DNA from 3 places in the Variovorax sp. PBL-H6 genome. Region 2 is predicted to be linked to each of the others. Evidence: predicted binding sites of a transcription regulator. Region 2 holds the regulator's gene; each other region holds the start of a gene.
What was found. The regulator LexA, encoded in region 2, represses DNA repair genes until DNA is damaged. The targets are predictions, from matches to a motif close to ACTGTATNNNNATACAGT.
Positions count from the first base shown of each region.

Region 1: G3W89_RS12725 (DNA topoisomerase IV subunit B) is a predicted target of LexA. The motif match lies at 2,875-2,892, and genes of this name have one in related genera.
Region 3: G3W89_RS26305 (ATP-dependent helicase) is a predicted target of LexA. The motif match lies at 2,984-3,001, and genes of this name have one in related genera.

Region 1 covers NZ_LR594659.1:2,682,263-2,689,608, reverse strand. The annotation lists gene G3W89_RS12735 (RNA polymerase sigma factor) at 1-228, shown strand, start outside; gene G3W89_RS12730 (ferritin-like domain-containing protein) at 272-841, shown strand; gene G3W89_RS12725 (DNA topoisomerase IV subunit B) at 866-2,842, opposite strand; gene G3W89_RS12720 (MFS transporter) at 2,995-4,215, shown strand; gene G3W89_RS32985 (hypothetical protein) at 4,220-4,360, shown strand; gene G3W89_RS12715 (class I SAM-dependent methyltransferase) at 4,357-4,899, shown strand; gene dapA (4-hydroxy-tetrahydrodipicolinate synthase) at 4,925-5,851, shown strand; gene bamC (outer membrane protein assembly factor BamC) at 5,966-7,045, shown strand; gene G3W89_RS12700 (MBL fold metallo-hydrolase) at 7,069-7,346, shown strand, end outside.
Region 2 covers NZ_LR594659.1:3,537,954-3,545,299, reverse strand. The annotation lists gene G3W89_RS16715 (MFS transporter) at 1-56, opposite strand, end outside; gene G3W89_RS16710 (D-2-hydroxyacid dehydrogenase family protein) at 53-1,060, opposite strand; gene G3W89_RS16705 (hypothetical protein) at 1,182-1,514, opposite strand; gene lexA (transcriptional repressor LexA) at 1,661-2,335, opposite strand; gene G3W89_RS16695 (asparaginase) at 2,410-3,405, shown strand; gene G3W89_RS16690 (hypothetical protein) at 3,410-3,826, shown strand; gene G3W89_RS16685 (DUF6152 family protein) at 3,842-4,315, shown strand; gene adk (adenylate kinase) at 4,319-4,975, opposite strand; gene kdsB (3-deoxy-manno-octulosonate cytidylyltransferase) at 5,098-5,859, opposite strand; gene G3W89_RS16670 (Trm112 family protein) at 5,862-6,044, opposite strand; gene lpxK (tetraacyldisaccharide 4'-kinase) at 6,025-7,005, opposite strand; gene G3W89_RS16660 (ExbD/TolR family protein) at 7,007-7,346, opposite strand, start outside.
Region 3 covers NZ_LR594659.1:5,574,811-5,582,156, reverse strand. The annotation lists gene G3W89_RS26320 (5'-methylthioadenosine/adenosylhomocysteine nucleosidase) at 1-312, shown strand, start outside; gene G3W89_RS26315 (arginine deiminase-related protein) at 487-1,815, shown strand; gene corA (magnesium/cobalt transporter CorA) at 1,816-2,805, opposite strand; gene G3W89_RS26305 (ATP-dependent helicase) at 3,015-5,114, shown strand; gene hpf (ribosome hibernation-promoting factor, HPF/YfiA family) at 5,360-5,689, shown strand; gene G3W89_RS26295 (PTS sugar transporter subunit IIA) at 5,783-6,250, shown strand; gene hprK (HPr(Ser) kinase/phosphatase) at 6,285-7,244, shown strand; gene fur (ferric iron uptake transcriptional regulator) at 7,298-7,346, opposite strand, start outside.

The DNA.
Region 1 (7,346 bases), 860 kb from region 2:
GCCGTCGAGGACCTGAGCATCGAGGAAGTGGCCGCGGCGCTCGGCATTCCCGAAGCCACGGTGCGCTCACGGTTCTTCCGCGCACGGGGCCTGCTGCGCGAAGCCCTGTCGCGCGAGATCGATGTCGCGATCGGCGACGCCTTCTCTTTTGCCGGCGCGCGCTGCGACCGGATCGTCGCCCGCGTGATGGCCGTCATCGCCGGACCACCGCCGGGCCCGCCCGCCTGATTCTTTCCACCCACCCTGACTCACCCTTTTCAAGGAGACCGCCATGTCCTTCCTTCGGATGCCCACGCCCGTCGCCGCGCGACGCTACTTCCTCGGCCGCTCGGGCCTGCTGCTGTCGGGTGCTGCCGTCGCACTGCTGGCAGGCAACGACACGCTCGCGGCCCAGGCCGGCGGGGACGCGGCGAGCGATGCGCAGATCCTCAACACCGCGCTTGGGTCCGAGCTCGAAGCCATCGCGGCCTACCAGGTCGGAGCCGAGAGCAAGCTGCTCGACAAGCCCGTGCTCGACCTCGCCCTGACTTTCCAGGGCCACCACCGGGCCCATGCCGCGCTGCTCGCGGCAACGGTCGAGAAGCTCGGCGGCAAGGCCGTGAGTGCGAAGGCGAAATACGACTTCCCGACCTCGCAGCTGAAGTCGCAGGCCGATGTGCTGCGCTTCGCAGCCAAGCTGGAACAAGGCGCCGTCAGCGCCTACCTGGGCGCGGTACCGATGTTCGACGACCGTGCGCTGGCGAAGGCCGCCGCGAGCATCCTCGGCGACGAGGCGATGCACTGGGCGGTGCTGCGCAACGCACTCGGCGAGGCGCCGGTGCCCGGGGCCTTCATGTCCTGAGCGATCCGGCGCGCCCGGTTTTGCTCAGACGTCGACCTCGACGTCGTCGGCGCGCAGCTCCATGAGCTCGCGCCGCGCGGCGGCCTCGCCCTTGCCCATGAGCTTGGTGATCTCGCCCTGCGTGCCGAGGAGGTCGAAGCGGCCCAGGCGCACCTGCAGCAGGCGGCGCGTGTCGGGGTTGAGCGTGGTCTCCCACAGCTGCTCGGCGCTCATCTCGCCCAGGCCCTTGAAGCGGCTGATGCTCCAGGCGTTCTCGCGCACGCCGTCCTTGCGCAGCTTGTCGAGGATGGCGGTGAGCTCGCCCTCGTCGAGCGCATACACCTTGGACGCGGGCTTCTTGCCGCGCGCCGGCGCGTCGACCCGGAACAGCGGCGGCTTGGCCACGTACACATGCCCGGTGTCGATGAGCTTGGGAAAGTGCCGGAAGAACAGCGTGAGCAGCAGCACCTGGATGTGCGAGCCGTCGACGTCGGCGTCCGACAGGATGCAGATCTTGCCGTAGCGCAGGCCCGAGAGGTCGGGCGTGTCTTCGGGTCCGTGCGGGTCGACACCGATGGCGACCGAGATGTCGTGGATCTCGTTGTTGGCGAACAGGCGGTCGCGCTCCACCTCCCAGGTGTTGAGCACCTTGCCGCGCAGCGGCAGGATGGCCTGGCTTTCCTTGTCGCGCCCCATCTTGGCGCTGCCGCCGGCCGAATCGCCTTCGACCAGGAAGACCTCGTTGTGGGCGATGTCCTTGCTCTCGCAATCGGTCAGCTTGCCCGGCAGCACTGCGACGCCCGAGCCCTTGCGCTTCTCGACCTTCTGGCCGGCGCGCTGGCGCGTCTGCGCGGCCTTGATGGCCAGCTCGGCGAGCTTCTTGCCGTAGTCGACGTGCTGGTTGAGCCAGAGCTCCAGCGCCGGGCGCACGAAGCTGGAGACCAGCCGCACCGCATCGCGCGAGTTGAGCCGCTCCTTGATCTGGCCCTGGAACTGCGGGTCGAGCACCTTGGCCGAGAGCACGTACGACGCGCGCGCGAACACGTCCTCGGGCAGCAGCTTCACGCCCTTGGGCAAGAGGGAATGCAGGTCGACGAAACTCTTGACCGCATTGAACAGGCCATCGCGCAGGCCGCTCTCGTGGGTGCCGCCGGCGCTGGTGGGAATGAGGTTGACGTAGCTCTCGCGCACCGGCTGGCCGTCCTCGGTGAAGGCGACGCACCACTCGGCGCCTTCCCCTTCCGCAAAGTTGTCGGCGTTCTTGTCGGCATGGCCGGCGCCTTCGAACAGCGGAATCACCGGGTCGGCGTTGAGCGTCTGCATGAGGTAGTCGCGCAGGCCGCCCTTGTAGAGCCACTGCTGGGTCTCCTTGGTCTTCTCGACCACCAGCGTGACGGTGACGCCGGGCATCAGCACCGCCTTGCTGCGCAGCAGATGGGTCAACTCGTTGACCGGCAGCGTGCCGGACTCGAAGTACTTGGGGTCGGGCCAGGCGCGCACCGTGGTGCCCTGGCGGCGCTCGCCGCTCTCGACCGGACGAAGCTGGAGCGGCTCGACCACATCGCCGCCCGCGAACACGATGCGCGCGGCCGAACCTTCGCGGAAAGACTGGACCTCGAGCCGCTTCGACAGCGCATTGGTCACCGACACGCCCACGCCGTGCAAGCCACCCGAGAAGCTGTAGGCGCCGCCCGCTCCCTTGTCGAACTTGCCGCCCGCGTGCAGCCGGGTGTAAACCAGTTCGATGACGGGCGCCTTCTCTTCGGGATGCAGGCCGAAGGGAATGCCGCGGCCGTCGTCCTCGACGCTGACCGAGGCGTCGCTGTGCAGCGTGACCTTGATCTTCTTGCCGTAGCCGGCCAGCGCCTCGTCGGCGGCGTTGTCCAGCACTTCCTGGATGATGTGCAGCGGGTTGTCGGTCCGGGTGTACATGCCCGGACGCTGCTTGACGGGCTCGAGGCCCTTGAGAACGCGGATGGAGCCTTCGGAATAGGCCGGGGGAGTCTGGGTGAGAGTCGCCATGGGGGCGGATTGTATGCGTGGGCTCCCGAAAACCTGGATGGACATACAGAGCCACGCTGATGCGCACGCCGCATCAACGCTCGACGAAAAAATCAACAATGCCCGTCGCAGCGTTGCGGATGGACTCCGGTCCTTTTGGATACAGTCGCCGGATGCACGCTCAATCCCAGCCGCTCTCGCTCAAGCAGGTTCTTTTCTGCGGCGCGATGATCGTCACCCTGTCCATGGGGATCCGCCACGGCTTCGGATTGTGGCTCCAGCCGATCACGCAGGAGCAGGGCTGGTCGCGCCAGAGCTTCTCGATGGCGCTCGCCATTCAGAACCTTGCCTGGGGCGTGATCGGTGTCTTCGCCGGCATGCTGGCCGACAAGCTGGGCGCCTTCCGGGTGCTGGTGGCGGGAGCCGTGCTCTACGCAGCCGGGCTCGCGGGCATGGCGCTGTCGCCGACGCCGCTCCTGTTTGCGCTGACGGCCGGCGTGCTGATCGGCGCGGCGCAGGCCGGCACCACCTACGCCGTGATCTACGGCGTGATCGGCCGGCAGATCCCGGTCGAGCGGCGATCCTGGGCGATGGGCGTGGCGGCCGCGGCGGGCTCCTTCGGCCAGTTCCTGATGGTCCCGGTAGAGGGGCAGCTGATCGCGGGCTTCGGCTGGCATACGGCCCTGCTGGTGCTGGCGGTCATGGTGCTGCTGATCGTGCCGCTCGCGTTCGGCCTGCGCGAGCCACGCGTCGGGCACGCCGCCGTCGCCCACCGCGATCAGACCATCCTCCAGGCCGTGGGCGAGGCCTTCAAGTACCCCAGCTTCGTGTTGCTGATGGCGGGCTATTTCGTCTGCGGCTTCCAGTTGGCCTTCATCGGCGTGCACATGCCGAGCTACCTGCGCGACAAGGGGCTCTCGCCCGAAGTGGCCAGCTATGCGCTGGCGCTCGTCGGCCTGTTCAACGTGTTCGGCACCTATGTCGCCGGGTCTCTCGGGGCGCGGCTCGCCAAGCGCAAGCTGCTGTCGGTCATCTACTTCAGCCGTGCGGCGACGATCGCGGTCTTCCTGGCGGCGCCGATCACGCCCCTTTCGGTGTACGTCTTCGCGAGCGTGATGGGCTTCCTCTGGCTGTCGACCGTGCCGCTCACCAGCGGCATCGTGGCCCAGATCTTCGGCGTGGCGCATCTCTCGATGCTGGGCGGCTTCGTGTTCCTGAGCCACCAGGTCGGCTCCTTCCTCGGCGTCTGGCTCGGCGGCTACCTCTACGACAGCACCGGCAGCTACAACATCGTCTGGTACCTGGCGATCGCGCTGGGCGTGTTCGCGGCGGTGGTCAACCTGCCGGTCAAGGAAGGCGCGATCGTGCGCCGGCCGGCCCCTCAGCCCGCCTGAACCCATGCGCCCGAGCACGCGCCACCATCTCGTGCATGCCGGCTGGCTGGCCGCCGCAGCGCTGGCGCTGCTGGCAGTGTTCGGCCTCTACACGCGCCCCGCTTTCCTGGTCGGGCTGGTCGACCAGCTCTGGGCCTGCTTCTGAGCCACGATCTCCCGCCCTCCCCCTGGGTCGCGCGCTGGTCGCACCTGCTCGCCCCGGGCGCGACCGTGCTCGACGTGGCCTGCGGCGGGGGGAGGCACATGCAATGGTTCGCGCAGCGTGGACACGCGGTCACGGGCGTGGATCGGGCTCCCGAGGCGATCGCGTCCGCGTCCCGCTTTGGCCTTGCAGTGCTGGCCGACATCGAGCAGGGCCCATGGCCCTTCGCCGGCCAGCTCTTCGGCGCTGTGGTCGTGACCCACTACCTATGGCGCGCGCGGCTGCCCGACATCGTGGCGGCGGTGGCGCCCGGCGGCGTGCTGCTCTACGAGACCTTCGCCGCCGGCAACGAGAGCGTGGGCAAGCCCTCGCGGCAGGACTTCCTGCTGCAACCGGGCGAGCTGCTCGCCGCCTGCGCCGGGCTGCGCGTGATCGCCTACGAAGACGGTTTTCTTTCAGGGCCCGAACGCTTCGTGCAGCGGATCGCAGCCGTCCGGCCGCCGGAAGGCGCGGCCCGCACCCCTTTGCGCTACCCCCTCTGACTGGCCTGCCGGACCAGTCAGTAGAATGGCTGCCTTTCCGCAACCGACAAAGAGACCCCCCTTGGAGCAACTGACAGGCAGCATCGTCGCGCTCGTCACGCCGATGCATGACGACGGCAGCGTCGACTATCCCGCCTTGCGCCGGCTGATCGACTGGCACATCGACGAAGGCACCGATTGCCTGGGCGTGGTCGGCACCACCGGCGAGTCGCCGACGGTGAACGTCGAGGAGCACTGCGAGATCATCCGTGTGTCCGTCGAGCAGGCCCGCGGTCGCGTGCCCGTGATGGCCGGCTGCGGCGCCAATTCGACGAAGGAGGCCATCGAGCTTGCCCGATTCGCCAAAGGTGTTGGCGCCGATTCGCAGTTGCAGGTCGTGCCCTACTACAACAAGCCGACGCAGGAAGGCCAGTACCAGCACTTCAAGGCCATCGCCGAGGCGGTCGGCGACCTCCCCGTCGTGCTCTACAACGTGCCCGGTCGCACGGTCGCCGATATGGCGCACGACACCGTGCTGCGCCTGGCGCAGGTGCCCGGCATCGTGGGCATCAAGGAAGCCACTGGCAACATCGAGCGTGCGCAGTGGCTGATCCGCGATGTGCCGAAGCACTTCGCCGTGTACTCGGGCGACGACCCCAGCGCTGTCGCGCTGATGCTGTGCGGCGGCCAGGGCAACATCAGCGTGACGGCCAACATCGCGCCTCGAAAGATGCACGAGCTCTGCGTGGCGGCCCTCGCCGGCGACGCGAAGCGCGCGATGCAGATCCAGTTCGAGCTGATGCCGCTGCATCGCCATCTGTTCGTCGAGCCGAACCCGATTCCGCTGAAGTGGGCCATGGCAAGGCTGGGTTTGTGCGGCGGGGCCCTGCGCCTGCCGATGACGGAACTCGCCGAGTCCGCCCGGCCGGTCGTCGAATCCGCGCTGCGTGCCACCGGCCTCCTCAAGGACTGATCCCATCTTTACCTGCCGCACCTCGACGCCGGCAACCTTTTGCAGGGCCGGCGCTCTGACACAGCGGCGCTGCAGCCTGACGATTGTGCTAAACATTCCACAAGGAAGATGACGTTGAACACCTTTTCGCGATTCGCATTGCTGGCCCTGGTCGCCAGCCTCGCCGCCTGCTCGGTCCTCGAGAGCGACAAGATCGACTACAAGAGCGCCGGAAAGGCCCCTTCGCTCGAAGTGCCACCGGACCTCACGCAACTGTCGCGCGAGAACCGCTACGCCGTGCCCGGCAACGCGGTCTCGGCCAATGCCTTTCAGGCAGGCGCCGCGAACGCACCCAGCATCCCTACGGCAGTCTCCAATCTTGGTGACGTGCGCATGGAGCGCTCGGGCACCCAGCGCTGGATCGTGGTCAGCCGCCCGGCCGACCAGCTCTGGGACCCCATCAAGGACTTCTGGCAGGAGAACGGTTTCCTGCTGACCACCGAGCAGCGCAACCTCGGCATCATGGAAACCGATTGGGCCGAGAACCGCGCCAAGCTGCCGCAGGACGTGATCCGCGGCACGCTGGGCAAGCTGGTCGACGCGATCTACTCCACCGGCGAGCTCGACCGCTTCCGCACCCGCATCGAACGCGGTGCCAACGGCACCACCGAGATCTTCGTCAGCCATCGCGGCATGCAGGAGGTCTACACCAACGTTCGGCAGGATCAGACGGTCTGGCAGGCGCGCCCCAGCGATCCCGAACTCGAGACGGAATTCCTGAGGCGACTGATGGTGAAGCTGGGTGTATCGCAGGAACAGGCGAAGCTTGTTGCGCAAACCAGCGCGCCTGCACGGACGGCGAGCGTTTCCAATGTCGGCGGCCAGCCCGTGGTGCAGATCAACGAGAACTTCGATCGCGCCTGGCGCCGCGTCGGCCTGGCACTCGACCGCACCGGCTTCACGGTCGAGGACCGCGACCGGGCTGCCGGCGTGTACTTCGTGCGCTACGTTCCCCCGAACCCCGACAAGAAGGAGCCGGGCTTCTTCTCGAAGATCTTCAGCTCGAGCAAGACCGAAGCGCCGCTCAAGTTCCGCATCATGGTCAAGGGCCAGGGCGAGACGAGCACGGTGTCGGTACAGAACGACAGCGGCGCAGCCGAAACATCGGCCAACGCGCAGCGCATCGTCCAGGTCATTGCCGACGACTTGAAATGACGCTCTCCCCCAGGTCCATCTAGGTGCTGCGCTTCCGCAGCCTGGGCAGCGGCAGCACGGGCAATGCCACGCTGGTCGAGGCGACCAGCGGCGGGCGCCGCTCGAGGCTGCTGATCGATTGCGGCTTCGGGCTCAAGCACCTCGATGCACGCCTGGCGCGCACGGGCCTCGCGGCCTGCGACATCGATGCGATCTTCATCACCCACGAGCACGGCGATCACATCGGCTGCGCCCGTGCGCTGTCGAGGCGCGAGCGCATTCCCGTCTGGATGAGCGAGGGCACCTGGCTTGCAGCCGGCGG
Region 2 (7,346 bases):
ACGAAGTTGCCCGCCAGCAGGGCCCAAAGCGACGCCGGCAGGGCCGCCCGCTTCAACGTCGCACCTGAAGCGCGCCCGGATTGACGATGTTGGTCGGGTTGCCCTTGATGAAGCTGACGACGTTGTCGAAAGCCTGGCCGAAATACATCTCGTAGCTGTCTTGCTCGACGTAGCCGATGTGCGGCGTGCAGATGCAGTTCTCCAGTCGCAGCAGTGCGTGGCCTTGCAGCGGCGGCTCGCTCTCGAAGACGTCGATTGCTGCCAGCCCGGGCCGCCCGCGGTTGAGGGCCGCGAGCAACGCATCCTGTTCCATCAGCTCCGCGCGCGAGGTGTTGACGAACAGGGCGGTAGGTTTCATGCGCGAGAGGTCCTCGAGCGTGACCAGGCCGCGGGTCTCCTCGGTCAGCCGCAGGTGGATCGACAGCACGTCCGCCGCGGCGAAGAAGGCTTCACGGTTCGGCGCCACCTGGAAGCCGTCGGAGCGGGCGCGTGCGCAGCTCTCTTCACGGCCCCAGATCACCACCTGCATGCCGAAGGCCTGACCATAGCGCGCCACCAACTGGCCGATGCGGCCATAGCCCCAGATGCACAACGTCTTGCCCTTGAGCACCGAGCCCAGCCCGAAGTTGGGCGGCATGGACGCGGACTTGAGCCCCGATTGCTGCCAGGCGCCATGCTTGAGGTTGCTGATGTACTGCGGCAGGCGGCGCATGGCCGCCATGATCAGCGCCCACGTGAGCTCGGCCGGCGCCAGCGGAGAGCCCGTGCCCTCGGCGACGGCGACGCCGTGCTCGGTGCAGGCATTGACGTCGATATGGTGGCCGGCCCGCCCCGTTTGCGAGATCAGCTTGAGCTTCGGAAGCTTTTCGATCAGCTGGCGCGAGATCTGAGTGCGTTCGCGGATCAGCACGATCACGTCGGCATCCTTGAGCCTCACAGAGAGCTGTCCGATGCCCTTGACCGTGTTGGTGTAGACCTTGGCGGCATACGCGTCGAGCTTGGAGGCACAGCGCAGTTTGCGCACTGCGTCCTGATAGTCGTCGAGGATCACGATGTTCATGGCGTGCCATTGTGCCTCGCACCACCCACGGGCTTGCGCGCCGTGCGCCAGAAGCGCAGGGCGCTGCTGGGGCATGCCCTGCGTTCGGGTGCACGGTGCGCCCGGACGCAGGGTGTGGCCGTCAATGCAGATGGCTGGGCGAAGGTGCGGTGCCTGCCGCTTCCAGGGCGGCCAGCCGGTCGAGCTCGGCGCAGACATCCGCCATGCGACCAGAAATCACGACTCGGCCGGTGCTCGGCTTGTTGTGTTGCGCATCGATGGTGCGGACCACCCGCAGCGGTCGGGCGGATGTCGGCAGGCGTGACGCTGGTGCGGCTGGACGCGCTGCACAACTGGGGCGGATGCCGACATAGCGGAGGCCCGAGGCGCTTCGCCGGCGCGACGGTATCCAACGGCTTGCCAGCGATTGAAGGGGCATGAACAGGTCGACGAAGCTGAGCAGAGCGATTCCCATGTGAACTCCATGAAGGTCAGAGATTGAACATAGGCAGGATTGCTTTCGTCGGCCGCAACAGGGTGATGGCCCTTGGCCATACGCCCGCCACCTGTCGCAGCCGTTAGGGCCGCATGAGCAAGGGACGCTCATGCCGCCTTGTGCGGCTACATCAGCATCGTGTTGCGGATCAGGCCGACTGCGAGGCCTTCGATCTCGAAGGGCTCGCCCGGCTGCACGATGATGGTGGGGTAATCGGGGTTCTCGGCGTGCAGTTCGATGATCTGCTTGTTGCGCTTGAGGCGCTTGACCGTGACTTCGTCGCCCAGGCGGGCTACGACGATCTGGCCGTTGCGGGCCTCCTTGGTGGCCTGCACGGCGAGCAGGTCGCCGTCCATGATGCCGGCGTCGCGCATGGACATGCCGCGCACCTTGAGTAGGTAGTCGGGCTGCCGCTGGAACAGCGTGTTCTCCACATAGTAGGTCTGGTCTACGTGCTCCTGCGCCAGGATAGGCGAGCCCGCAGCGACGCGCCCGATCAACGGCAGCGCGAGCTGGGCCATGCCAGGCAGCGAGAGCGAGAACTGGGTGTTGCGCGATTCGTTCAGCGAGCGCAGTGCGTCGCCCTTGAGCCGAATGCCGCGCGAGGTGCCGCTCACAAGTTCGATGACGCCCTTGCGCGCCAAGGCCTGGAGATGTTCTTCGGCGGCGTTGGCGGACTTGAAGCCCAGCTCGGCCGCGATCTCGGCACGGGTGGGCGGCGCGCCAGTGCGTGCGATGGCGCTCTGGATGAGGTCCAGAATCTGTTGCTGGCGAGCGGTAAGCTTCACGGCGAACTGCATTGACGACTCCTTGCGGCACTGGCTGAATATCCAGTACCTGTATTTTTAACCAGTTTCCGGAGCTTTGGCAAGTCATGGCCGAAAACATCAGCGAAGGCAATCGTCGTGTGGTCGTTCTCGGCACGGGCGGCACCATTGCGGGCCGCTCGGCAACAGCGGCCGATAACGTCGGCTATACCGCCGGCCAAGTGGGTGTAACCGAACTGCTGGAAGGCATTGCGGCACCCGCGGGCGTCGCGCTGTGGACGGAGCAGGTGGCGCAGGTCGACAGCAAGGACATGAGCTTCGGGATCTGGCGCCGCCTGGCCGAGCGCTGTGCGCATTGGCTTGCGCAGGCCGATGTAGCGGGCGTGGTCATCGCCCACGGCACCGATACATTGGAGGAAACGGCGTTCTTCCTTCAGTCCGTGCTGGCTCCGTCCAAGCCGGTTGTGCTGACCAGTGCCATGCGGCCGGCGACTGCGCTGACGCCCGACGGTCCGCAGAACTTGCGCGACGCCATCGTGGTCGCTGCAAGCCCTCGTGCGCGGGGGGTGGTAGCGGTGTGCGCGGGCGCCGTGCACAGCGCTTTCGATGTGCAGAAGGTTCACACTTATCGTGTCGACGCGTTCGGTTCCGGCGATGCGGGCCCAGTGGCCTATGTGGAGGAGGGTGCCTTGCGCGAGCTCAGGAACTGGCCTGCCGCGCCGTCAGAGCCGGCGCGTTTGTCCTTCGAGCTGATGCAGCAGGCTACCCACTGGCCTCGCGTGGAAATCCTGATGAGCCACGCGGAGGCGCGCGGCAGCATCGTCGACGCCCTGGTCCGGGAGCGGCAAGCTGGCGTTGCGGAGCCGGTGCAGGGCCTGGTGCTCGCAGCCACTGGCAACGGAACGCTCCATGAAGCTTTGGAAGCGGCTGCGCTTCGGGCGCAAGCGGCGGGCATTGCGGTCTTGCGCGCGACGCGCTGCCCCCAGGGCCGCATTCTTTCCACGCCGAATGCGTTGCTGCGGGACGCCGGCGCGCTGACGCCTGTGAAGGCGCGCATCGAGCTGGTGCTGCAACTGATGGCCACCCCGACCGGCGGCGCCTGAGCGCATGTTCGAGGCCTTGCGCTCGCACGCCTGGGCCTATCCGGCATTGGAGGCGGTGCACATCGTCGGCATCGCGCTTCTGCTCGGTAATCTGGTGGCGCTCGAGCTGCGGGTGTTCGGGCACGCTGCCGGCCTGCCGGTCGCGGCCATGGCCAGGCTGTCGCTCTCGATCGCGGCCGGCGGCTTCGCACTCGCGGCGGCCAGCGGTTCGCTGATGTTCGCCACCCAGTCAGCGGAACTGCTGACCAATCAGTCCTTCCTGATCAAGATGGGCCTGCTGGTGGCTGCCGGCTTCAATGCAGGGTGGTTCCATCTGCGCGGCTCCCTGCGCAAACTCGATGCAATGGCGCGGGTACAGATGTTGTTATCTACTGCGATCTGGCTGGCCGTCGTCTTTTGCGGCCGTTGGATTGCCTACTGAAGAGGAGCCTTCCCGATGAAACGTCGCCACATAGTCGTCGCCGCCGCATCCCTGCCGTTGGCCAGTCCGCTCGCCTGGGCGCACCACGGCTGGAGCAGCTTCGACCAGGACCGTCCGATCTACCTCGAAGGGACGGTGGCCCGGGTGCGCTGGCAGAACCCGCATGCGGAGTTGTTGCTCGACGTCCCGGCGGGGCTCAAGGTGCCAGCCGATCTGGCGAAGCGCGCCCTGCCGGGGCAGAGCGCGCCCATTGACGGACCGGGCTTGCTCGCGCGCGCGGCCGTGCCTCGCCGCACTGAGCGCCAGTGGGAGCTTGAACTCGCTCCGCTGACGCGGATGGAAGCCTGGAAAGTCGCGCAGATCAAGCCCGGCACCGCAGTCTCGGCGGTGGGCTTCACGTTCAAGGAGGAAAAGGGAGAACCCGTGATGCGCGTCGAATACCTGTTCGTCGACGGCAAGGCCTACGGGCTGCGTTCCAGCCCCGCCTGACGATCAGCTCGCCAGTGCGGCCAACGCGCGCTGGGTAATGTCGTCGACGCTGCCGACGCCACTGATTGCGCGGTATTTTGGCGCGACGCCAGGCTCAGCCTTGGCCCAGGCTGCGTAGTAGTCGACCAACGGCCGGGTCTGCTGACTGTAGACCTCGAGTCGGTGGCGCACGGTCTCTTCCTTGTCGTCGTCACGCTGAATCAGGTCTTCGCCCGTGAGGTCGTCCTTGCCTTCGACCTTCGGCGGATTGAACTTGACGTGGTAGATGCGTCCGGACGCCGGGTGCGAGCGGCGTCCGCTCATGCGCTCGACGATGTCGGCGAAGGGCACGTCGATTTCGAGCACGTAGTCGAGCTTGACGTTGGCCGCGCGCATGGCGTCGGCCTGCGGGATGGTCCGGGGGAAGCCGTCGAAGAGAAAGCCGTTGGCGCAGTCCGGCAGCTCAAGGCGTTCCTTCACGAGGTTGATGATCAGGTCGTCGCTCACCAGTGCGCCGGAGGCCATTACCGCCTTGGCCTCGAGGCCGAGTGGGGTGCCGGCCTTGACGGCCGCGCGCAACATGTCGCCGGTGGAGATTTGAGGAATGCCGTACTTCTGGCAGATGAAGGCAGCCTGTGTGCCCTTGCCCGCCCCGGGGGCGCCCAACAAAATCAGTCTCATGGTGTCCTCGGAGGTTCTTCGATCTTCTGTCGCGCCTCGCATGCCGGCGACGGCGTTGCATGGGCGGAGTTGCGTCGAGGATAGCACGCACTCTCGAGCGAACCCGGCCTATGGCGGGCGTATCAGGCGGCGAACAGGGCACGGACCCGCGCGAGGTCTTCGGGCGTGTCGATCCCCGGACCGGGCGCATGCCCGCTCACATGCACGGCAATGCGATAACCGTGCCACTGCGCGCGCAACTGTTCCAGTGCCTCGGTCGCTTCCACAGGTGCCGGCGGCAAAGCCGGGAACTGCCGCACGAAGCTTGCGCGGTAGGCATAGATGCCGATATGACGCAACGGTGCCGGGGAAGCCGGCAAGGTTGTGGGCCCATGCTTCGCGAAGCCGTCGCGCCACCAGGGAATCGGTGCCCGGCTGAAGTAGAGCGCATTGCCCCGGGCGTCGAGCACCGTTTTGACGACGTTGGGATTGAGGAAGTCCTCGAGGGAATCGATCGCATGCGCGGCCGTGCTCATCGCCACATCGGAATGTGACGCCAGGGTTTGCGCAACAGCGTCGATCAGCGAAGGATCGATCAGCGGCTCGTCGCCCTGGACGTTCACCACGATCTCGTCGTCCGCCAGGCCGAGTTGCACGCAGGCCTCGGCGAGACGGTCGCTGCCGCTGGCATGGTCGGTGCGGGTCAGCAAGACTTCCACTCCGTGCGCCTCGCATGCGGCGACGATGCGGGCGTCGTCGGCAGCGACCACCACCCGCTCGGCACCGGACTGCCGCGAACGCTGCGCGACGCGCACCACCATTGGCAGCCCGGCAATGTCCGCCAGGGGCTTGTCGGGCAGTCGCGTGGAGGCGAGCCGCGCCGGAATCAGGACGGCGTAGCGCAAGCTCAGAGCCCCAGTTCCTCGTCGGACAAAGTGCGGGCCTCGGTCTCGAGCAGCACGGGAATGCCGTCACGCACGGGGTAGGCGAGGCGGGCGCTGCGCGAGCGCAGCTCCTGCGCCTCGGGATGCCAGGTGAGGGGTCCCTTGGTCACGGGGCAGACGAGCAGTTCAAGCAGCTTGGTGTCCATCGAGCGATGATAGCTTTGCGTCGAGTGCGCGGAAGAAGCCCGGCTCGGGATGGAACACCAGCGGCAGCGCGAGCGCATCGGGCGCCCGGCGCCATAACTTGACCGCGTCTTTCTCGGTGCACAACAGCACGTAGCCTGTGCCCGGCGGCGGCTGCCACTGCGTGAAATCGTGGTGGTCGGACAGCGCAATGCACTGCTGTGGCGCGAGCCCGCGTTCGCGCAGCATCTGGAAAAAGGCCTCGGGCTTGGCGATGCCCGCAACCGCCACGAGCGGCCGACCTGCGAGGGATTGGAGCGGGACCGCCGTGCCATCCACCCGCAAGGCTGCATCGGCCAGCGAACGTTGCGCGGTGAAGCCGGCGAAAGCAGGGCGCGCGCCGGTGTGGAGCACCAGATCGCAGTGCCGTGGCCATCGCTCGCGCAAAGGGCCGGCCGGCAGCAGCCAGCCATTGCCCGTGCTGCGGTCGTCGAAGACGCAGATTTCGACGTCGCGTGCCAGCGCCAGGTGCTGCAGGCCATCGTCGCTCACGATGCACTGCGTGCCCGGATGCCGCGCGAGCAATGCACGCGCGGCCTCGATACGGCGCAGCGCCACGAAGACCGGCGCCCCGGTCGAACGGCGGATCAATGCCGGCTCGTCGCCGACCTCGCGCGGGTCGCTGTCCTCGTGCACTTCCCGGCAGTCGTCGGTCGCCCGGCCGTAGCCGCGCGACACCACGCCCACGTTCAGCCCGCGAGCCTGGAGATGGCGCACCACGGCCATGACGACCGGCGTCTTGCCGGAGCCGCCCGCGACGACGTTGCCGACGACGATCACTGGTACGCCGACGCGCTCGGTACCGAGGACGCCGAGGCGATAAAACACGCGCCGGACGGCTGTCAGCGCGCTGTAGACAACGGAAATGGGCCAAAGCAGTCTCGCGAGCACGCCGCGCTGCAGCCAGGCTCGCTGCAGGTCCAAACTAGCGTCCTGCCTGCGCGGCGGATTGGGTGGCGAAGGTGATCTGCATGAGTCCGGCGCGGCGCGCGGCTTCCATCACCGTGATCACCGATTGATGTGCGGCGCTTGCATCGGCGCTGATGACCACGACGCTGTCCTTGCCGCCAGTGGACGCGGCGCCCAGGGCTTCGGCCACCGCTTCCACGCTGCGATCGGCGAGCACGGTCTTGTTGATCGAATAGCGGCCGTCGGCGGAGACACCGACGATCACTTCCTTCGGATAATCGCGCTGGGCCTCGACGTCCGCAACCGGCAGGCGCAGCTGCATCTCCGTGAACTTGCTGTAGGTGGTCGACAGCATC
Region 3 (7,346 bases), 2.0 Mb from region 2:
CACGCGCCGCGCCTGCACCGCGGCCTGGTGGTGAGCGGCGATCGCTTCATCGCCCGCGCGGCCGACAGCGAGGCGCTGCGCCGTGACCTGCCGGACGCGCTGGCCTGCGAGATGGAAGGCGCCGCGGTGGCGCAGGTCTGCCATGACTACCGCATCCCCTTCGCCGCGGTGCGAACCATCTCGGATCGCGCCGATGATGCGGCGCATGTCGATTTCCTGCGCTTTGTGGCGGCGGTCGCGAGCCGATACAGCCTCGCACTGATGAACGGCTGGCTTGGCACTCTGGCGCGCGCGCCACGGCAGTCGCTGTAGAAGGACCGCATGGAGCGCCGGCGTACCGGCAGTCGACGGCCAAGCCGATCGGCGAATTTGCGGCCCGAGGATGGAACTCGGCGCAATTCGAGGTGACTCATCGGTGCCTCTTGCGCTAGAGCGCATGCCGTACATCCCGACGCGGTGGCGAAGCGCGTTCAAGGAAGAACGGCAATGAACGGAACAAGCACTAACCTGGTTTTCAACCCGCACTTTAGCCCGACACGCTTCGAATCAACGCCTCCTCCGGCCTCGAACGTTGGCGCAGACATTTCCGGGCCCCGCAAAGCGCAGCAATCCGGCGGCACCACTCGACTTCGTGGCATCGTGCTGTCGCGTCGGCACAAGCCGACGCAGCACGACCTTGAACGAAGGGTGAGGCGCATCAAGAAGGGACAGTCAGAGGCCGGCATCACAATTGAGCCGCTTCCCAAAGCCGACACGACAAATGCCGATTTGTGGACGCTGGTCTGTCAAGGTGCGGATTGGCTTTGGCAAAGCGTGCCGGCTGTCAATCTGCTGCCCGTTGTCGGTGCCACCCTCGATGATTCGGCCCAAGGTGCGGGCAAGGCAGAGCCGCTGGGCCAGGGGGGCATCCTGGTGCCGGAGTTCGACTTTAGGGACTACCAATCACCAAGGGAGCAGCAGACCGAGGCGTCTACGCACAAGGATGTGGTGCGTTCGCTCGGAAGACTCGCGGGCAAGGAGAACGTCCATGTCATGCCCAGCACCGGAGCCACACCGTTCATCAGAAATGTGGTCGCCGAAGGACCGTACGAGATGCTCACCTCGGGCATTTCGTCGAGCGACATTCGCTACGGTCCGCTGCGAGACAGCGCAGAGGCCTACTTCAAGAAAGAGGGGATCGAGTACCGGCGCCTTGAGAGCGAAGCCAACCTCGCCAACTGTGCGTTCAGGCCCGATGACGACCTTCTGGTCATGGCCGATGGCGATCGGGCATCCATCATCAGCCCCAAGATGAAGCGAGAGCTGACAAGAGTCTTCGGAAATCCCGCCAATGTGATTCATCTCGAGCTGAACGCAGAGCGCCTCAATTCGCATGGGCAGCTCGCTTGCTATGACTTGGATCTCGCCTTCCACGCGATGACCAATGTCCGCGGTGAGCCCATCGCGCTGGTTTACAAGCCATGCATCAGGGAAAAGGCCTCGCAAGGCAGGATGGGGCGCGAGGATGTCTTGCAAGCGCTTGGCGCGCTGGGCTACAAAGTCATCGAAATCTCGGAAGAGGACCAGAGGAACCTGGTAGCCAACTCCCTTTCGATGGATGACCGTTCAGGCAAGATACTCTTCTCCAGCAAGGCCGCCAGCAAGGGACTGAGAGAACAACTGGAGAAGCATCATGTGACGCCGATCCTGCCGGCAGGTGACAAAGTGCTTGGCCATCCCGCTATCGACCATATCCCGCCCTACGGCCTCCATTGCATCACGGTGAGTCTTCGGCGCCCGAAAGCCAAGACCGCCCCGCAGAAGAAAGAACTGTAGTTACTTGAGCCAGCCGCGCCGGCGGAAGTACCACATCGGCACCAGCGCGCTGGCTGCCATCAATCCCAGAACGTAGGGATAGCCGGCGCTGCCGAGAAAGTGCAGCTCGGGGAACTGCAGGTTCATGCCGTAGATGCTCGCGATCAGCGTCGGTGGCAGCAGGGCCACGCTGGCCACCGAGAAGATCTTGATGGTCTTGTTCTGGTTGATGTTGATGAAGCCGACGGTGGCGTCCATCAGGAAGTTGATCTTGTCGAACAGGAAGGCCGTGTGGTTGTCCAGCGATTCGATGTCGCGCAGGATCTGCCGCGCTTCCTCGAACTGCTCGGCATTGAGCATGCGGCTGCGCATCATGAAGCTCACGGCGCGGCGCGTGTCCATCACGTTGCGGCGGATGCGGCCGTTCAGGTCTTCCTGGCGCGCGATTGCGCCCAGCACCTCGCCGGCAAGCTCGTCGCTCACGTTGCCTTCGAGCACCTTCTTGCCAGCGACTTCCAGCTCGTCGTAGATGTTTTCCAGCGAGTCGGCGGAGTACTCGGCATCGGCGTCGAAGAGCTTGAGCAGCACTTCCTTGGCGTCCTCGATCAGTCCGGGCGCACGGCGCGCGCGCATGCGCAGCAGACGAAACACCGGCACATCTTCGTCATGAATCGAGAACAGCACGCCGCGGCTGCGCAGTTCGGCGTTGTGCTGGTTCAGGATGAAGGCCACGCGCACCGTGCGCGGGTTCTCGTCGTCATCGATCAGGAAGTCGCTGCGCACGTGCAGCTCGCCGTTGTCTTCCTCGTAGAAGCGCGCCGACTCCTCGATGTCCTCGTCCATCGCATCTTCGGGGATGGACAGGCCGTAGTACTGCTTGATCCAGCGCTTCTCCTCCAGCGTGGGCGATTCGAGGTCGACCCAGATGGGCTGGAACTTCGAAAGTTCCTCGAGCGCTTCGATCTCTTCCTGGACGAGACGGCCGTTGGCGAGCGTGAAGATGTTGAGCATGGCTCACTCCCGGGTGGTGTTGTGGCGTTGGCGAGGGGCAGGGGGCGCTTTCAATCCCTGGCCAACGACACATCACGGGGGAGTTGAAAGCTGCCGAGGCGGAACGGTGTCCATTCGAAGTCTCCGGTTGCAGCGAGGCGCGATTATGTCACCGGCCTCTTGCATTTTCCTGCGTGGGTCTGGATGGATATCCAGTAAAGTCGCGCTCGATGTCCAGCGCCGCCATCCCCGTCCCCCTGCGCCAGGAAGAGCGTCTTGCCGCAGTGCTCGCCGAACTGAACGAGGCGCAGAGAGCGGCCGTCGAGCACGGGGCCGAGGAAGCGTCGCCCGACCCGAGGCCGCTGCTCGTGATCGCCGGCGCCGGCTCCGGCAAGACCAGCACGCTGGCGCACCGCGTGGCCCACCTGATCGCGCGCGGCGCCGATCCGCAGCGCATCCTGCTGCTGAGCTTTTCACGCCGCGCCGCGCAAGAGATGGAGCGGCGCGCCGGCCAGGTGCTGGCGAAGGTGCTCGGACTGCGCTCGGAGGCGCCGCCATCCTTGCCCTGGGCCGGCACCTTCCACGGCATTGGCGCCCGGCTGCTGCGCGACCATGCGGCGCAGATCGGCCTGGACGCCAGCTTCACCATCCACGACCGCGGCGATGCCGAGGACCTGATGGGCCTGGTGCGCAGCGACATCGGCCTGGCCTCAATGGAGCGGCGCTTTCCACGCAAGAGCACCTGCCTGGCGATCTACTCGCGCACCGTCAACGGCGGCGCGCCGCTTGCACAGGTTCTGGCCCAGTCCTTCCCCTGGTGCGCCGAATGGGAGGCCGAGCTCAAACGCCTGTTCGGCGCCTACGTCGAGGCCAAGCAGGCCCAGCAGGTGCTCGACTACGACGACCTGCTGCTGTACTGGGCCGAGATGGTGGCCGAGCCCTCGCTTGCGGCGCAGGTGGGCGGGCGCTTCGACCACGTGCTGGTCGACGAGTACCAGGACACCAACCTGCTGCAGTCCGCCATCCTGCGCGCCCTCAAGCCCGACGGCTGCGGCCTCACCGTGGTGGGCGACGATGCCCAGGCGATCTATTCCTTTCGCGGCGCAACGGTGCGCAACATCCTCGACTTTCCGGGCCAGTTCAAGCAGCCGGCGCGAATCGTCACATTGGAGCGCAATTACCGATCGACACAGCCGATCCTCGACGTCTCCAATGCCGTGATCGCAGCGGCAGCCGAGCGCCATGCCAAGACGCTGTGGACCGACAAGCCTTCGATGGGTAGGCCGCAACTCGTGCTGGTCCCCGACGAGGCCCAGCAGGCCCGCTTCGTAGCGGAGCGCGTGCTGGCACACCGCGAAGGCGGGCTGGCCCTCAAGTCGCAGGCAGTCCTGTTCCGCACTTCGAGCCACAGCGCGGCTCTCGAACTCGAGTTGGCGCGGCGCAACATCCCGTTCGTCAAGTACGGCGGCCTCAAGTTTCTGGAGGCCGCACATGTGAAGGATTTGCTGGCGGTCCTGCGTTTCGCGCAGAACCCGCGCGGGCGCATGGCGGGCTTTCGCGTCACCCAGCTGATTCCGGGAATCGGGCCCGCCACCTCGACGCGGCTGCTCGATGCCATGGCCGTGGCGGACGATCCGGCTGCCGTGGTGCAGGCCTTCCAGCCACCCGCCGCCGCGAAGGAGGAGTGGGCGCGCTTCGCTGAGATCTATGTGCAACTGCGTGCCCCCGAACTCGCCTGGCCAGCCGACATGGAGCTCGCGCTGCGCTGGTACCTGCCGCACCTGGAGCGCTTGCATGACGATGCCGGATTGCGCCGTGGCGACATCGAGCAGCTGGCCCGCCTGGCGTCCGGCTATGCCTCGCGCGAGCGCTTCCTGACCGAGCTCACGCTCGATCCGCCCGAGGCCACCAGCGACCGGCCCGGTCCGCCCTTGCTCGACGAGGACTACCTGATCCTCTCCACCATCCATTCGGCGAAAGGGCAGGAGTGGCGCTCCGTGCACGTGCTCAACGTCGTCGACGGCTGCATTCCCGCCGACGTCGCGCAGGGCGCCCAGGAACTGGAGGAGGAGCGGCGCCTGCTCTACGTGGCCATGACGCGTGCGCGCGACCACCTGCACCTGATCGTGCCGCAGCGCTTCTACGTCACCCAGCAGGCAGTGCGCGGGGATCGCCATCTCTACGCCGGCCGCACGCGCTTCATCTCGGCGGCCGAAGCCCGGAGTTTCGAGCAGATCACCTGGCCGCCGGCGCCCGACCCAGCCCCCGCGGTGCCACCGCCGGCGGCGGTCATCGACTTGCGCAAGCGCCTGCGCGCCGCGTGGCGCTGAGCACGGCGCGCGGTCTTTAGAACTACATAATTGATAGCACCGGGGCCTTGACCACAAAGGCCTCGGGGGGTTTGCGCCAAGAGGGATTGCAATTCGATGACAGCATGGGCATAGTGAACCGACGCCGTCTTCTCGTCCTTCCCTTCGTTCCCGTCCCTTCCCCTCCCCCTCTTTTTTTCGCCGGCCAGGCTTCAGTTTCTTGAAGCAAGGCCATTTTCCCAACCGTCAATTCCAGGAGGTCATTCATGAATCTGACGATCAGCGGTCACCACCTCGACGTCACCCCCGCGCTTCGCAGCTACGTCACGAGCAAGCTGGACCGGATCACCCGGCACTTCGACCAGGTGGTCGATGTGAAGGTGATCCTCACGGTGGAAAAGCAGAAGGAAAAAGAAAGGCGCCAGCGGGCCGAATGCAATATTCACGTCAAGGGCAGTGACATGTTCGCCGAATCGAGCCACGCTGATCTCTATGCCGCGGTCGACGAGCTGGTCGACAAGCTCGACCGCCAGGTCGTACGCCACAAGGAGTGCCTGAAGGACCACTACCACGCTGCGCCGAAGCGCGTGATGTAGTGCCTCTTCGGGCAAACACTCTTGCGGGCCGCCTTCGGGCGGCTCTTTGCTTTTTGCGGTGCGGGTGCATAATCGCCCCCGCCCCGCCTCAACATGAACCGACTCGCGTCCATCCTGCCGCCCGCTCAAGTGCTTGTGAGCGTTGACGCCACCAGCAAGAAACGAGCTTTCGAAGAAGCGGGCTTGCTGTTTGAAAACCTGCACGGCCTTGGCCGCGCCCTCATCACCGACAGCCTGTTTGCCCGTGAGCGGCTGGGCTCCACCGGCCTGGGGCATGGCGTGGCCATCCCGCACGGCCGCATCAAGGGCCTGAAGTCCCCGATGGCCGCCGTGTTCCAGCTCGCCAACCCGATCGGCTTCGACGCGCCCGACGAGCAGCCCGTGGTGCTGCTGATCTTCCTTCTGGTGCCCGAAGCGGCGACCCAGAAACATCTGGAAATACTTTCCGAGATCGCCGAGCTCCTGAGCGATGCCGGCCTGCGCGAGCAGATCAAGTCGAGCAACGACGCGGCGCAGCTGCATGCCCTGATCGCAGGATGGCAATCGGCCCAGGTCGCTTGAAGCGCAGCGTCATCTTCCGCCCGGCGTCTGGCGCATGAAGCCGACCGTCATCAGCGCCGATGCGATGTTCGAGGAGTTTCGCGGCTCCTTGCGCTGGGAGTGGCTTGCGGGCCTGGGTGCCTCGGAGCGCCAGTTCGACCCCGGCGTCATCAGCCGGGCCCAATCGGCCGCCGACCTGGTCGGCTACCTCAACTACATCCATCCCTACCGCGTGCAGATCCTCGGCGCGCGCGAAGTGGCCTATCTCATGCGCGGCTCACCCGAGGATTGCGTGCGGCGTATTGCCCGCATCGTGACGCTGGAGCCGCCCATGCTGGTGCTGGCCGATGGCCAGGCAGCGCCGGATCAGCTGCTGTCGATCTGCGAGCGTGCGCAGCTGCCCCTGTTCGCGACCCGTGAATCCTCGGCCTTCGTGATCGACCTGCTGCGCGCCTACCTGTCCAAGCATTTCGCCGAACGCACCTCGATGCACGGCGTGTTCATGGACATCCTCGGCCTCGGCGTGATGATCACGGGCGAGTCGGGCCTGGGCAAGAGCGAGCTGGGCCTGGAGCTGATCTCGCGCGGCAACGGGCTGGTCGCCGACGACGCCGTCGACCTCTACCGCATCAACCAGACCACGCTCGAAGGGCGCTGCCCCGAGCTGCTGCAGAACCTGCTGGAAGTGCGCGGCATCGGCCTGTTGGACATCCGCGCCATCTTCGGCGAGACGGCGGTACGCCGGAAAATGCGGCTCAAGCTGATCGTGCACCTGGTTCGCCGCGACAGCTTCGAGCGCGACTACGAGCGCATGCCCTCGGCGCCGCTGACCCAGGACGTGCTGGGTATCCCCGTGCGCAAGGTGATCATCCAGGTCGTCGCCGGCCGCAACATCGCGGTGCTGGTGGAAGCGGCGGTGCGCAATTCCATCCTCCAGTTGCGTGGCATCGATACCTATGCCGACTTCGTGGCCCGGCACCACAAGGCCATGGAAGGCGCGCGGGACGACGATTAGAGAGGAAGGGCGGGGACCGGTCCTTGGGGCTCGGCCCAGCGCCCGCAGCGGCCCTAGCGCTTGCTCGTGCAGTCGGCACAGAGCCCGTAGAGCGACATGGCG